One region of the Streptomyces sp. NPDC048018 genome, then DNA from elsewhere that is predicted to be linked to it. Evidence: riboswitches for the same ligand, from Rfam matches in the RefSeq annotation. Region 1 holds a riboswitch; the other holds the start of a gene.
What was found. A riboswitch is a leader RNA that binds a small molecule or an ion and turns the genes downstream of it on or off. The one in region 1 is predicted to bind cobalamin.

Region 1 (5,727 bases):
GCCTGGCGAGCGGCGAGCCGATGGCCATCGAGACCACCCACCTGTCCGCCAAGCGCTTCCCCGCGCTGCGGCGTTCCCTGGTGAAGTACACCTCCCTCTACACCGCGCTCGCCGAGGTGTACGACGTGCGGCTGGCCGAGGCCGAGGAGACCATCGAGACCTCGCTGGCGACCCCGCGCGAGGCCGGCCTGCTCGGCACCGACGTGGGCCTGCCGATGCTGATGCTGTCCCGGCACTCCTTCGACGAGCAGGGCGAGCCGGTCGAGTGGGTGCGCTCGGTCTACCGCGGCGACCGCTACAAGTTCGTGGCCCGCCTGCAGCGCCCCAACGGCTGACCTCCCGTCATGACACCTGATCCGTTATACGGACAGGGGTTCCTAACAGCGGGACCGTCCCCTAGATTTCCCCGTCATCACGAGGTGATCAGTGAGGGGACGGTTTCGCCATGTCAGAAGCGACACAAGGGAAACAACCGGTCATCACGCCGTTGAGGGTGGTCATCGCGCTCTGCCTCTTCGCGCCGTTCGTCGCGATGCTCTGGGTGAGTTCGTACGCGAAGGTGGACCCGATCCTGATCGGCGTCCCGTTCTTCTACTGGTACCAGATGCTCTGGGTGCTGGTCTCCACCGTGCTCACCGTGATCGCGTACAAGCTGTGGCAGCGCGACCAGCGCGCCCGCAAGGGGGGTGACGCGCGATGAAGGACGGCGTGAACGGCGTCGCGCTCGGCGTCTTCGTGTTCTTCTTCCTGGCCGTCACGGTCATGGGCTTCCTGGCCGCGCGCTGGCGCCGGGCCGAGAGCGACACCCTCGACGAGTGGGGTCTCGGCGGCCGGTCCTTCGGCACCTGGGTCACCTGGTTCCTGCTCGGCGGCGACCTCTACACGGCGTACACCTTCGTCGCCGTCCCGGCGGCCATCTACGCGGCGGGCGCGGCCGGCTTCTTCGCGGTGCCGTACACGATCCTGGTCTACCCACTGATCTTCACCTTCCTGCCCCGCCTGTGGTCGGTCTCCCACAAGCACGGCTACGTCACCACCTCCGACTTCGTCCGCGGCCGCTTCGGCTCCAAGGGCCTGTCGCTGGCGGTCGCCGTCACCGGCATCCTCGCCACCATGCCCTACATCGCGCTCCAACTCGTCGGCATCCAGGCCGTCCTGGACGTGATGGGCGTCGGCGGCGGCGAGAACACCAACTGGTTCGTCAAGGACCTGCCGCTGCTCATCGCCTTCGGCGTCCTGGCCGCGTACACCTACTCGTCCGGACTGCGCGCGCCCGCGCTGATCGCGTTCGTCAAGGACACGCTGATCTACATCGTCATCGCGGTGGCGATCATCTACATCCCGATCAAGCTGGGCGGCTTCGACGAGATCTTCGCCAAGGCCGGCGAGGCCTACGCGACGGTCAACCCCGCCACGGGCAAGCCCAAGGGCGCGCTGGTGCCCGGCGACGCGGGTCAGTGGACCTACGCCACGCTGGCGCTGGGGTCGGCGCTCGCCCTGTTCATGTACCCGCACTCGATCACCGCGACGCTCTCCTCCAAGAGCCGTGAGGTGATCCGCCGCAACACCACGATCCTGCCGCTGTACTCGCTGATGCTGGGTCTGCTCGCGCTGCTCGGCTTCATGGCCATCGCGGCCGGCGTCACGGTGAAGAACGGTCAGCTCGCCATCCCGCAGCTCTTCGAGAACATGTTCCCGGACTGGTTCGCGGGCGTGGCCTTCGCCGCGATCGGCATCGGCGCGCTGGTGCCCGCCGCGATCATGTCGATCGCCGCGGCCAACCTGTTCACGCGCAACATCTACAAGGACTTCCTCAAGCCCGACGCGACCCCCGCGCAGGAGACCAAGGTCTCCAAGCTGGTCTCGCTGCTGGTGAAGGTCGGCGCCCTGGTCTTCGTCCTCACCATGGACAAGACGGTCGCCATCAACTTCCAGCTGCTCGGCGGCATCTGGATCCTGCAGACCTTCCCCGCCCTGGTCGGCGGTCTGTTCACCCGCTGGATGCACCGCTGGGCGCTGCTCGCCGGCTGGGCCGTCGGCATGGTCTACGGCACGGCCGCCGCGTACGGGGTCGCCAGCCCCACCCAGAAGCACTTCGGCGGCTCCGCGGCCGAGATCCCGGGCATCGGCGAGATCGGCTACATCGGCCTCACCGCCTTCGTGCTCAACGTCCTCGTCACCGTCGTCCTCACCCTCGTCCTGCGGGCCGTGGGCACGCCGGACGGCGTCGACGAGACCTCGCCCGAGGACTACACCGCGGACGCCGGCGACCCGGGCGTCTCCACCGACCTGCCGAAGGTCGGCGCCGGTCACTGAGCCCGGCACGGCTCCGACGGCCGCCGGGACCCCTGCCAGGGGGTCCCGGCGGCCGTGTGTTGCGGACGCGCGAAGTCCGGGGCACCGGCGCCCGCGGAGCGGACGGCCCGCGGGAGACTGGAGCATGGACTTCACGATCAGAGATGTACGGCCGGAGGAGTACGAGACCCTCGGCGAGATCACCGGCCGGGCCTACCTGGACGACGGGCACCTCCTGCGCGGCGAGGACGACTGGTACCTGGGCCATCTGCGGAACGTGGCCGGACGGGCCGAGGTGGCCGACGTCCTGGTGGCCGTGGGCGAGGAGGGCGCCCTCCTCGGCGGCGTCACCTTCGTCCCGGCCCCCGGGGTGATGGGCGACCGCGCCAAGCCCGGAGAGACCGAGATCCGGATGCTGGCCGTGGCTCCCGCCGCCCGCGGCCGCGGCGTCGGCGAGGCGCTCGTCCGGGCCTGCGTCGATCGCGCCCGGGCCGTCCCGGGCTGTGCGCGGATCGTCCTGTCGACCCAGACCGGGATGCGCACCGCGCACCGCATCTACGAACGCCTGGGCTTCCTCCGCGCCCCGGAACGGGACTGGGCCCCCATCCCCGAGCGGCCCGAATTCGTACTTCTCTGCTACGCCCTGGAGTTGTAGGGAAACACACGACACACAACATGTGGGGGGTGCCATCAGAGGCGCCCCCCACATGTATGCTCGTGCTCGCTGTCGCCGCAGGGGAATCCGGTGGAAATCCGGAACTGTCCCGCAACGGTGTGCTTCGTGCATTTCGTCGTACGAGCGAGTCCGAAGACCTGCCGACAGTGCGCCCGGTCCGTCCGTTCCGGGTGCCACAGACGTCCGGGCCTCGCGGAGTGGGCCGGTGGACGCGGCGCCGCCGTGCGTGCGGCCGCCCGTTCCCGCCTCCCGCCCTGGCCCCGAGCCGAGCGAGGGAGAGCCCCCACGTGACCATCGCGCCCGCCGATCCGGCCGCAGCGATCGAGAGCGACGGCCCCGGGACCGTACTCCTGCGGACCCTGACCGATCTCACCGCCGATCTCCCGGACACCGACCCCGGCAAGGTCGCCGCCGCCGCCCTGCGCGGCCGGCACGCCGGCTCGGACGAGGCGGAGCTGCGCGAGCTGGCCACCGAGGCCGCCGCGGGCCTGATCGCCGAGGACCCGGCCTACTCCCGGCTCGCCGCCCGGCTGCTGACGCTCACCATCGCCGAGGAGGCCGCCGGCCAGGGCGCGGTCTGCTTCTCCGCCTCCGTCGCCGTGGGTCACCGCGAGGGGCTGATCGCCGACCGCACCGCCGAGTTCGTCGCCCTGCACGCCGACCGGCTCGACGGGACGATCGACCTCGCCGCCGACGACCGCTTCGGCTACTTCGGTCTGCGCACCCTCTACTCGCGCTACCTGCTGCGCCACCCGATCACCCGCAAGGTGATCGAGACGCCGCAGCACTTCATGCTCCGCGTCGCCGCCGGCCTCGCCGAGGACGACTCCGTCCGCGCCCTGGACGAAGTGGCGGCGCTGTACGGGCTGATGAGCCGGCTCGACTACCTGCCGTCCTCCCCCACCCTGTTCAACTCCGGCACCCGCCACCCGCAGATGTCGTCCTGCTACCTGCTCGACTCGCCGCAGGACGAGCTGGACTCCATCTACGACCGCTACCACCAGGTCGCGCGCCTGTCGAAGCACGCCGGCGGCATCGGTCTGTCCTACTCCCGGATCCGCGCCCGCGGTTCGCTGATCCGTGGCACCAACGGACACTCCAACGGCATCGTCCCCTTCCTGAAGACCCTCGACGCCTCGGTCGCCGCCGTGAACCAGGGCGGCCGCCGCAAGGGCGCCGCCGCCGTCTACCTGGAGACGTGGCACGCGGACATCGAGGAGTTCCTGGAGCTCCGCGACAACACCGGCGAGGACGCCCGCCGCACCCACAACCTGAACCTGGCGCACTGGATCCCGGACGAGTTCATGCGCCGGGTCAACGCGGACGCCGAGTGGTCGCTGTTCTCCCCGGCGGACGTTCCCGAACTGGTCGACCTGTACGGCGAGGAGTTCGACGCGGCCTACCGTGCCGCCGAGGCCAGGGGCCTGGCCCGGAAGACCATGCCGGCCCGTGACCTGTACGGCCGGATGATGCGGACCCTCGCGCAGACCGGCAACGGCTGGATGACCTTCAAGGACGCCTCCAACCGCACCGCGAACCAGACCGCCGAGCCCGGCACGGTCGTCCACTCCTCGAACCTCTGCACCGAGATCATCGAGGTCACGAACGACGGCGAGACGGCCGTCTGCAACCTCGGCTCGGTCAACCTGGGCGCTTTCGTGGCCGGTTCGGACCTGGACTGGGAGCGGCTCGACGAGACCGTCCGCACGGCCGTCACCTTCCTCGACCGGGTCGTCGACATCAACTTCTACCCGACCGAGCAGGCCGGGCGCTCCAACGCCCGCTGGCGCCCGGTGGGCCTGGGCGCGATGGGCCTCCAGGACGTGTTCTTCCAGCTGAAGCTGCCCTTCGACTCCCCCGAGGCGCGGGCGCTCTCCACCCGGATCGCCGAGCGCATCATGCTCGCCGCGTACGAGGCCTCCGCCGACCTGGCCGAGCGCAGCGGCCCCCTGCCGGCCTGGGAGCAGACCCGCACCGCCCGCGGCGTGCTGCACCCCGACCACTACGACGTGACGTTGAACTGGCCCGAGCGCTGGGCCGCGCTGCGCGAGCGGATCGCCGCCGTCGGCATGCGCAACAGCCTGCTGCTGGCCATCGCCCCGACCGCCACGATCGCCTCGATCGCCGGCGTGTACGAGTGCATCGAGCCGCAGGTCTCCAACCTGTTCAAGCGCGAGACGCTGTCCGGCGAGTTCCTCCAGGTCAACTCGTACCTGGTCGACGAGCTCAAGCGGCTCGGCGTGTGGGACGCGCAGACCCGCGAGGCGCTGCGCGACGCCAACGGCTCGGTGGCCGGCTTCGGCTGGGTCCCGGCCGAGGTCCGCGAGCTGTACCGCACGGCCTGGGAGATCCCGCAGCGCGGTCTGATCGACATGGCGGCGGCCCGTACGCCGTTCCTGGACCAGTCGCAGTCCCTGAACCTGTTCATGGAGACGCCGACCATCGGCAAGCTGTCGTCGATGTACGCGTACGCCTGGAAGCAGGGCCTGAAGACCACGTACTACCTGCGCTCGCGCCCGGCGACCCGGATCGCCCGCGCCGCCCAGGCCAGCACCGTCCCCGTCCAGCAGGCGGCGCCCGACGCCGACGCCGTCGCCTGCTCCCTTGAGAACCCCGAGTCCTGCGAGGCCTGCCAGTAATGACGACGTCCGCCGAAAAGAACCTGCTGGACCCGGGCTTCGAACTGACCCTCCGCCCGATGCGCTACCCGGACTTCTACGAGCGCTACCGGGACGCGATCAAGAACACCTGGACCG
Region 2 (5,727 bases), on a different contig from region 1:
CGGTTCAAGGGGCGACATCACGCCGGACAACGGCGGACCCCGCTCAGACAGGAGCACGGACATGCAGCACCGCATCGTCGTCCTCGGAGCCGGCTACACCGGAGCAGTCGCCGCCGGCCGCCTCGCCAAGCGGCTGCACCGCGAGGACGTGACCCTCACCCTCGTCAACCCCGAGCCCGACTTCGTGGAGCGCGTCCGGCTGCACCAGCTCGCCGCCGGCCAGGACCTCCGGCCCCGCCCGTTCGACGAGATGTTCGCCGGCACGGGCGTGGAGCTGCGGCTCGCCGAGGTCACCGCCGTGGACGTGGAGCGCCGGACGGTCGCCGTCACCGGCGCCGACGGCCCGACCGAGCTGGCGTACGACACCCTGGTCTACGCCCTCGGCAGCGGCTGGAACGACGGCGGCGTCCCCGGCACCGCCGTGCACGCCCACGAGCTGTCCAGCCGGCCGGGCGCCCGCCGGCTCCGCGACCGCCTCGCCGCGCTGCCCGCCGGCCGGCCCGTGGTCGTCGTCGGCGGAGGCCTGACCGGCGTGGAGGCCGCGACCGAGATCGCCGAGGCCCGCCCGGACCTCGCGGTCTCCCTGGCCACCCACGGCGCGCTGGGCGACTGGCTCTCGGCGAAGGGCCGCGCCCACCTGCGGAAGGTGACCGACCGGCTCGGCATCGAGATCCACGAGCACGCGGCGGTCACCGCCGTGGCGGCGGACGGCGTGACGATCGCCGACGGCCGGACCGTCCCCGCCGACGTCACCGTCTGGACCACCGGCTTCGCCGTGCACCCGATCGCCCGGGGCACCACCCTGGAGCTCGCCGAAGGCGGCCGGATCGTGGTCGACGGGACGATGCGCTCGGTCTCCCACCCGGACGTGTACGCCGTGGGTGACGCGGCGCTGGCGGTCGGCCCGCAGGGCAAGCCGCTGCGCATGTCCTGCGCCTCCGGCGTCCCCATGGCCTGGCAGGCGGCCGACGCCATCGCCGCCCGGCTGACCGGCACCAAGGTCCCCCGGGTCTCCATCCGCTACTTCCAGCAGTGCATCTCCCTCGGCCGCAAGGAGGGGCTGATCCAGTTCGTGACGGCCGACGACCGTTCGGTCGACCGTGCCCTGACGGGCCGTCCGGCGGCGCTCTACAAGGAACTGATCTGCAAGGGCGCGGCCTGGAGCGTGGCCAACCCGACCGGGGGCATGCCGTCCCGGCGCCGCCGGGTCGTCCACCGGAACACCCCGACCCCCGCCCACGCCCACGCCCCCGCCGAGGCAACCGCCTGACCGCCCGCACCGTCCTCAGAACCGAAGCCCCGTCCGGCAGACCGGGCTTCGGGACGGAGGGCGACGCACGGCGCCCGGTCCTGGTGGCGGCTCGGGCGCTTTCGGACGGCTAAATCACCTTCCCCCCAAAGGCGTTACTATGCGCGCGTGCGACCAGCTTCACACCATCTTTACTGGGGGATCCGAAGATGAACGTTTCGCGTACGCCCACCGTTTCGCTCGTCATCCCGGTCTACAACTCGATGCCGTACCTGGAACTGACCCTCCAGTCGATCGAGCAGCAGACCATCGGCCTGGACGCCATCGAGGTCGTCGCCGTCGACGACGGCTCCACCGACGGCAGCGGCAAGGTGCTCGACGCCTGGGCCGAGCGGCACCCGGGGGTCATGAAGGTCGTCCACCAGGAGGCGTCCGGCGGGCCGAGCCGGCCGCGGAACGTGGGACTCGACCTGGCCACGGGCACGTACGTGTTCTTCGTCGACGGGGACGACTGCCTCGGGCCGGAGGCACTCGAACGGCTGGTCGCGACGGCCGAGAAGAACGGCTCGGACACCGTGCTCGCCAAGCTGGTCGGCGTGGGACGCCGGGTGCCCAAGCAGGTCTTCGCGAAGAACGTCGCCAAGGCGGACCTGTCGAAGGGCGACGTCTACTACACCCTGATGCCCTTCAAGCTGTTCCGGCGCGCGCTCATCGAGAAGCACGGCCTGCGCTTCCCGGAGCACATGCGGGTCAGCGAGGACCAGCACTTCGTGGCCCGCGCCTACCTGCACAGCAAGGTCATCTCGATCGTCGGCGACTACGACTGCTACTACGTCGTGAAGCGGGGCGACAACGGCAACATCACCGCCGACTGGCTCGACTTCCCCGTCGCCCTGGAACAGGCCGACGAGATGGTCTCGCTCGTCACCGGACTCACCGAACCCGGCCCGCTGCGCGACCACCTCATCGGGCGGCACGTCACCGTCGAGCTGATCCGCCGCTTCGACCAGCTCCTCGCCGACTGTGACGCCGAGGAGTTCGCGCGCATGGTGGAGGTGGCCCGCCCCTTCGCGCGGAAGTGGATCCGCCCGGAGGTCCTCGCCGGGAAGTCCGTCCACGAGAAGCTCGTCGCGCACTGCGTGCGCGAGGGCCTGGTGGACGAACTCGCCGCCGTCGTGCGGTGGAACCGCGACGGACGGCCCGGCAAGGCCTTGGTCCGCGACGGACGCCTGTACGCGGCACCGCCGTTCCCGGACGCGGACTCCCCGCTGCACGCCGAGCTCTGCGACATCACGGCCTCCGCACTCGCCGTCAGTCCGCGCCGCCGGGTCGAGCACCTGTCCTGGCGCGGCAGCGTCCTCGAACTCTCCGGCTACGCCTACCTCGACCAGGTCGACACGGACGACCTCGTGACCGAGCTCGTCCTCCGGCACGCCGGCACCGGACGCGAGATCGCCCTCCCCGCCGAGCAGCTCCCCTCCCCGCACCTGACCGTCAGCCGGGGCAAGGAGACCTACGACTACGGCAAGGCCTGCTTCCGCGCCTCCGTCGACCTGGCCACCGCCGACGGCGGCGCCGTACTCCCCAAGGGGGACTGGCACCTCTCGCTGCGCTGCACCGCGCACGGCCTGACCGCCCGCGGCAGCCTCGGCGGCGCCCTCGGCGGCAAGGTCAGCAAGCGCGCCGACGAGCACGCCGTCTCGCTGCCCGGCGCCGGCAAGAAGCTGCACACCGTACGGATCGGGCCGCGCGACGACCGACTGGTGCTCCAGGTCAAGCCGGCCCCGTCGGTGGTGTCCGCGTACGCCCTCAGCTACGGATGGAAGGCGGCCCGCGCGGTCAAGGCCCGGATCAACTGGCGCTAGCGCCCGCGCTTCCCCGGCCTCCGGCGGGGTCCGGTCCGGCCGGCGGGGCGCGGACCCGGAGACGGCGATCGGCCCCGTCCGCCTCCTCGGGCGGACGGGGCCGATCGCGTCGGTGCGTCCCGGAGTTCAGGCGGCCGGTGCGGCCGCGCCGACGGCTTGCGCCGTCTCGGTCCTCGGTGCGAGGAGCCGTTCCGCGAGCAGCCCGAAGGCGAGTCCGAAGACCGCCCACAGGGCCGCCTGGATGCCCAGGGTCGCGAGCCGGAAGTCCCACAGCACGGCGGCCGGGAAGGTGCCCGCCACCGCGTCCTCGTTCCCGGGCAGGAACGCGCAGGCGATCCCGACCGCGGCGACGAAGCCGAGGCCCGCGACGACGGTCGCGTTCCAGTTGCCGAGGCGCGGCGCGAGCCGGCGGCCCGCGACGACCGCGGCGATGCCGAGCAGCACGCTCAGCAGGATCATCAGGAAGAAGAGCGTGGTGCGCTTCCCGATGGTGTCCGGATTGCCGACGGCCGGAGGGGTCGCCGGGTACTTCAGGAACGGCACCAGATAGACCGTGGTGAAGGCCGCCGCCGCGACGAGCGCCGCGGTGGCCTTCGCGGTGAACCGGCCGACCCGGCCCAGGACGAAGCAGAACGCCAGGGAGGCGATGCCGCCGAGGGCGACGCCGTAGACGAGGACGCCGGTGGCGAGACCCGCGGTGGACTGCAGGTCGCGGCTGACGATCTCCTCCTCGGAGTCGGCCTGGGTGGCCGCCCCGTTCGCGCCGTGGTCGTGCGCCGGCGCGGCGTGCTCCGCCTTGGCGGCGGCCTCCTCGACGGCGATCGAGGCGTTGACGGACGGCTCACCGGCGACGTAGGCGACGGCGAAGGCGAACAGTCCGGCGATCAGACCCGCGAGCAGGCCGCGGAGCAGGAGTCTCCCGACGAGTGAGCCCGTGGGAGCGGTGGGGACGTGCGCGGGGGACGACATGCGTGCGGTGGCCCCTCAGTGGCAGGGGAAACCGAGCAGGTGGCGCCCGTCGTGGACCCACTCGTGCACGTCGCTGCCGGCGAACAGGGACGTCGCACCCTGCTCCGCACCGACGAAGTAGAGCGCGACGAGCATCAGGACACCGACGAACAGCGCCCAGGGCAGCACGGCGCGGACCGGCAGCGTGAGCGGGACCGTGACGGCGGGGGTGGACGGAACGGCGGGCGACGCAATGGCCTCGGCCATGGTGGAACCTCCTCGGGAACTCGCGTCCCATACGGTGGTGCGCGACGACGGTCGTCGGGTCTGACTCACCGCCCACCGGCTGGGGGCGGCTCACAGTGGCGCGACCGTGCCGGACTCTCACCGGGCTTCCGTCTCGCCGTCGTCGTTCATATGGAAATGTCGACTGACGGTACCGCGCCGATCACAACACGCCAAGAGCGCCTGAACCGCTGAGGGATGAATCACCCATGACCACGCCCCCGCCCGGGACCGTGCACCTCTCCCTGATCGCGCCCGCCATGAACCGGTCCCTGCGCGAGGCGAGGTTCGACGACGACGAGCCGCTGGAGCCGCTGCGGAACCGGAGCGTCAGCCCGCTCCGCACCGGGCCCCGGGTGCGGCTGCTCCGTTCGCCGTCCGCGCGCTGCGCGGAGACGGCCGGGCTCCTCGGGCACCCGGAGGTGCCGGCCGAACCGGCGCTCGCGGGCTGCTCGATGGGCCGGTGGCGGGGCCGCGGCCTCGACGAACTCGGCGCCTCCGAGCCGGAGTCGGTGGCCGCGTGGCTGTCCGACCCGGCCGCCGCCCCGCACGGCGGCGAGTCCCTGCGGGAGCTGCGCGCCCGGGTCGCGGGCTGGATGGACGCCCTGGAGCCGGGCACCGTCGTCGCCGTCGCCGAGCCGGACGTCATCCGCGCGGGCGTCGCCCACGCGCTGGGGGCTGCGGAAGCGGTCTTCTGGCGCCTCGACGTGCGCCCGCTGGAACGGGTCGAGCTGTCGGGGCGCTCGGGGCGCTGGAACGTGCGCCTGGGAGCGCCGGCCGGCTGACGCCGCCTGCCACCCGGGTCAGGCGGCAGGCGGCAGGCGGCGAGTGTCAGGCGGCGAGTGTCAGGCGCCAGGCAGCAGGCGGCGGGCGTCAGGCGGGACGCGTCGGGCCGGGGTCACGCCTCCAGCACGGCGCGCAGGGTCTTCGCGAACTCCTCCGGGGCGCCCTGCTGGCCGAACTCGCCGCCCAGGAAGCCGCCGTGGTTGCTCGGGAAGACGGCGAGCGGGGTGCCGAGGCCCTCGGCGACGGCAGCCGCCGCGCGCGCCGCGAACTCTCCCTCGGACTCCTCGCCGGCGGCGACCACGATCCGGGTCGGCGCGGCCCGCAGCGCCGGGAAGTCCGGGGCGAAGGAGGTGCAGCCGCGCATGTTCTGCCCGAGCAGCGGATCGTCCCGCTTGCCGTCGTCCTCGGCCGGCAGGCCCAGGGTGTCCGGGGCGGCGAACGGACGCGCCGCCCAGTCCGCCGGGAACGGGCCCTTGTGGGAGACGACCGCGAGGAACCGGACCATGCCCGCGCCCCAGCCGTCGCGCAGGTAGGTCGCGTGGACGTCCGCGCAGACCGCGAGCGCCCGCTCCCGGTCGGGGACGACCTGGGCGG

Region 2: linked by a shared signal. The riboswitch ahead of ACGF1Z_RS21425 (CbtB-domain containing protein) and the one ahead of ACGF1Z_RS23590 (ribonucleoside-diphosphate reductase subunit alpha) in region 1 are both predicted to bind cobalamin.

The regions. Positions count from the first base shown of each region.
Region 1 covers NZ_JBIDBK010000006.1:59,773-65,499, reverse strand. The annotation lists gene ACGF1Z_RS23610 (GntR family transcriptional regulator) at 1-335, shown strand, start outside; gene ACGF1Z_RS23605 (DUF3311 domain-containing protein) at 446-700, shown strand; gene mctP (monocarboxylate uptake permease MctP) at 697-2,316, shown strand; gene ACGF1Z_RS23595 (GNAT family N-acetyltransferase) at 2,441-2,950, shown strand; cobalamin riboswitch at 2,994-3,131, shown strand; gene ACGF1Z_RS23590 (ribonucleoside-diphosphate reductase subunit alpha) at 3,259-5,610, shown strand; gene ACGF1Z_RS23585 (ribonucleotide-diphosphate reductase subunit beta) at 5,610-5,727, shown strand, end outside.
Region 2 covers NZ_JBIDBK010000005.1:326,035-331,761, forward strand. The annotation lists gene ACGF1Z_RS21410 (NAD(P)/FAD-dependent oxidoreductase) at 62-1,270, shown strand; gene ACGF1Z_RS21415 (glycosyltransferase family 2 protein) at 1,459-3,114, shown strand; gene ACGF1Z_RS21420 (CbtA family protein) at 3,241-4,083, opposite strand; gene ACGF1Z_RS21425 (CbtB-domain containing protein) at 4,099-4,329, opposite strand; cobalamin riboswitch at 4,365-4,505, opposite strand; gene ACGF1Z_RS21430 (histidine phosphatase family protein) at 4,557-5,132, shown strand; gene ACGF1Z_RS21435 (alpha/beta fold hydrolase) at 5,246-5,727, opposite strand, start outside.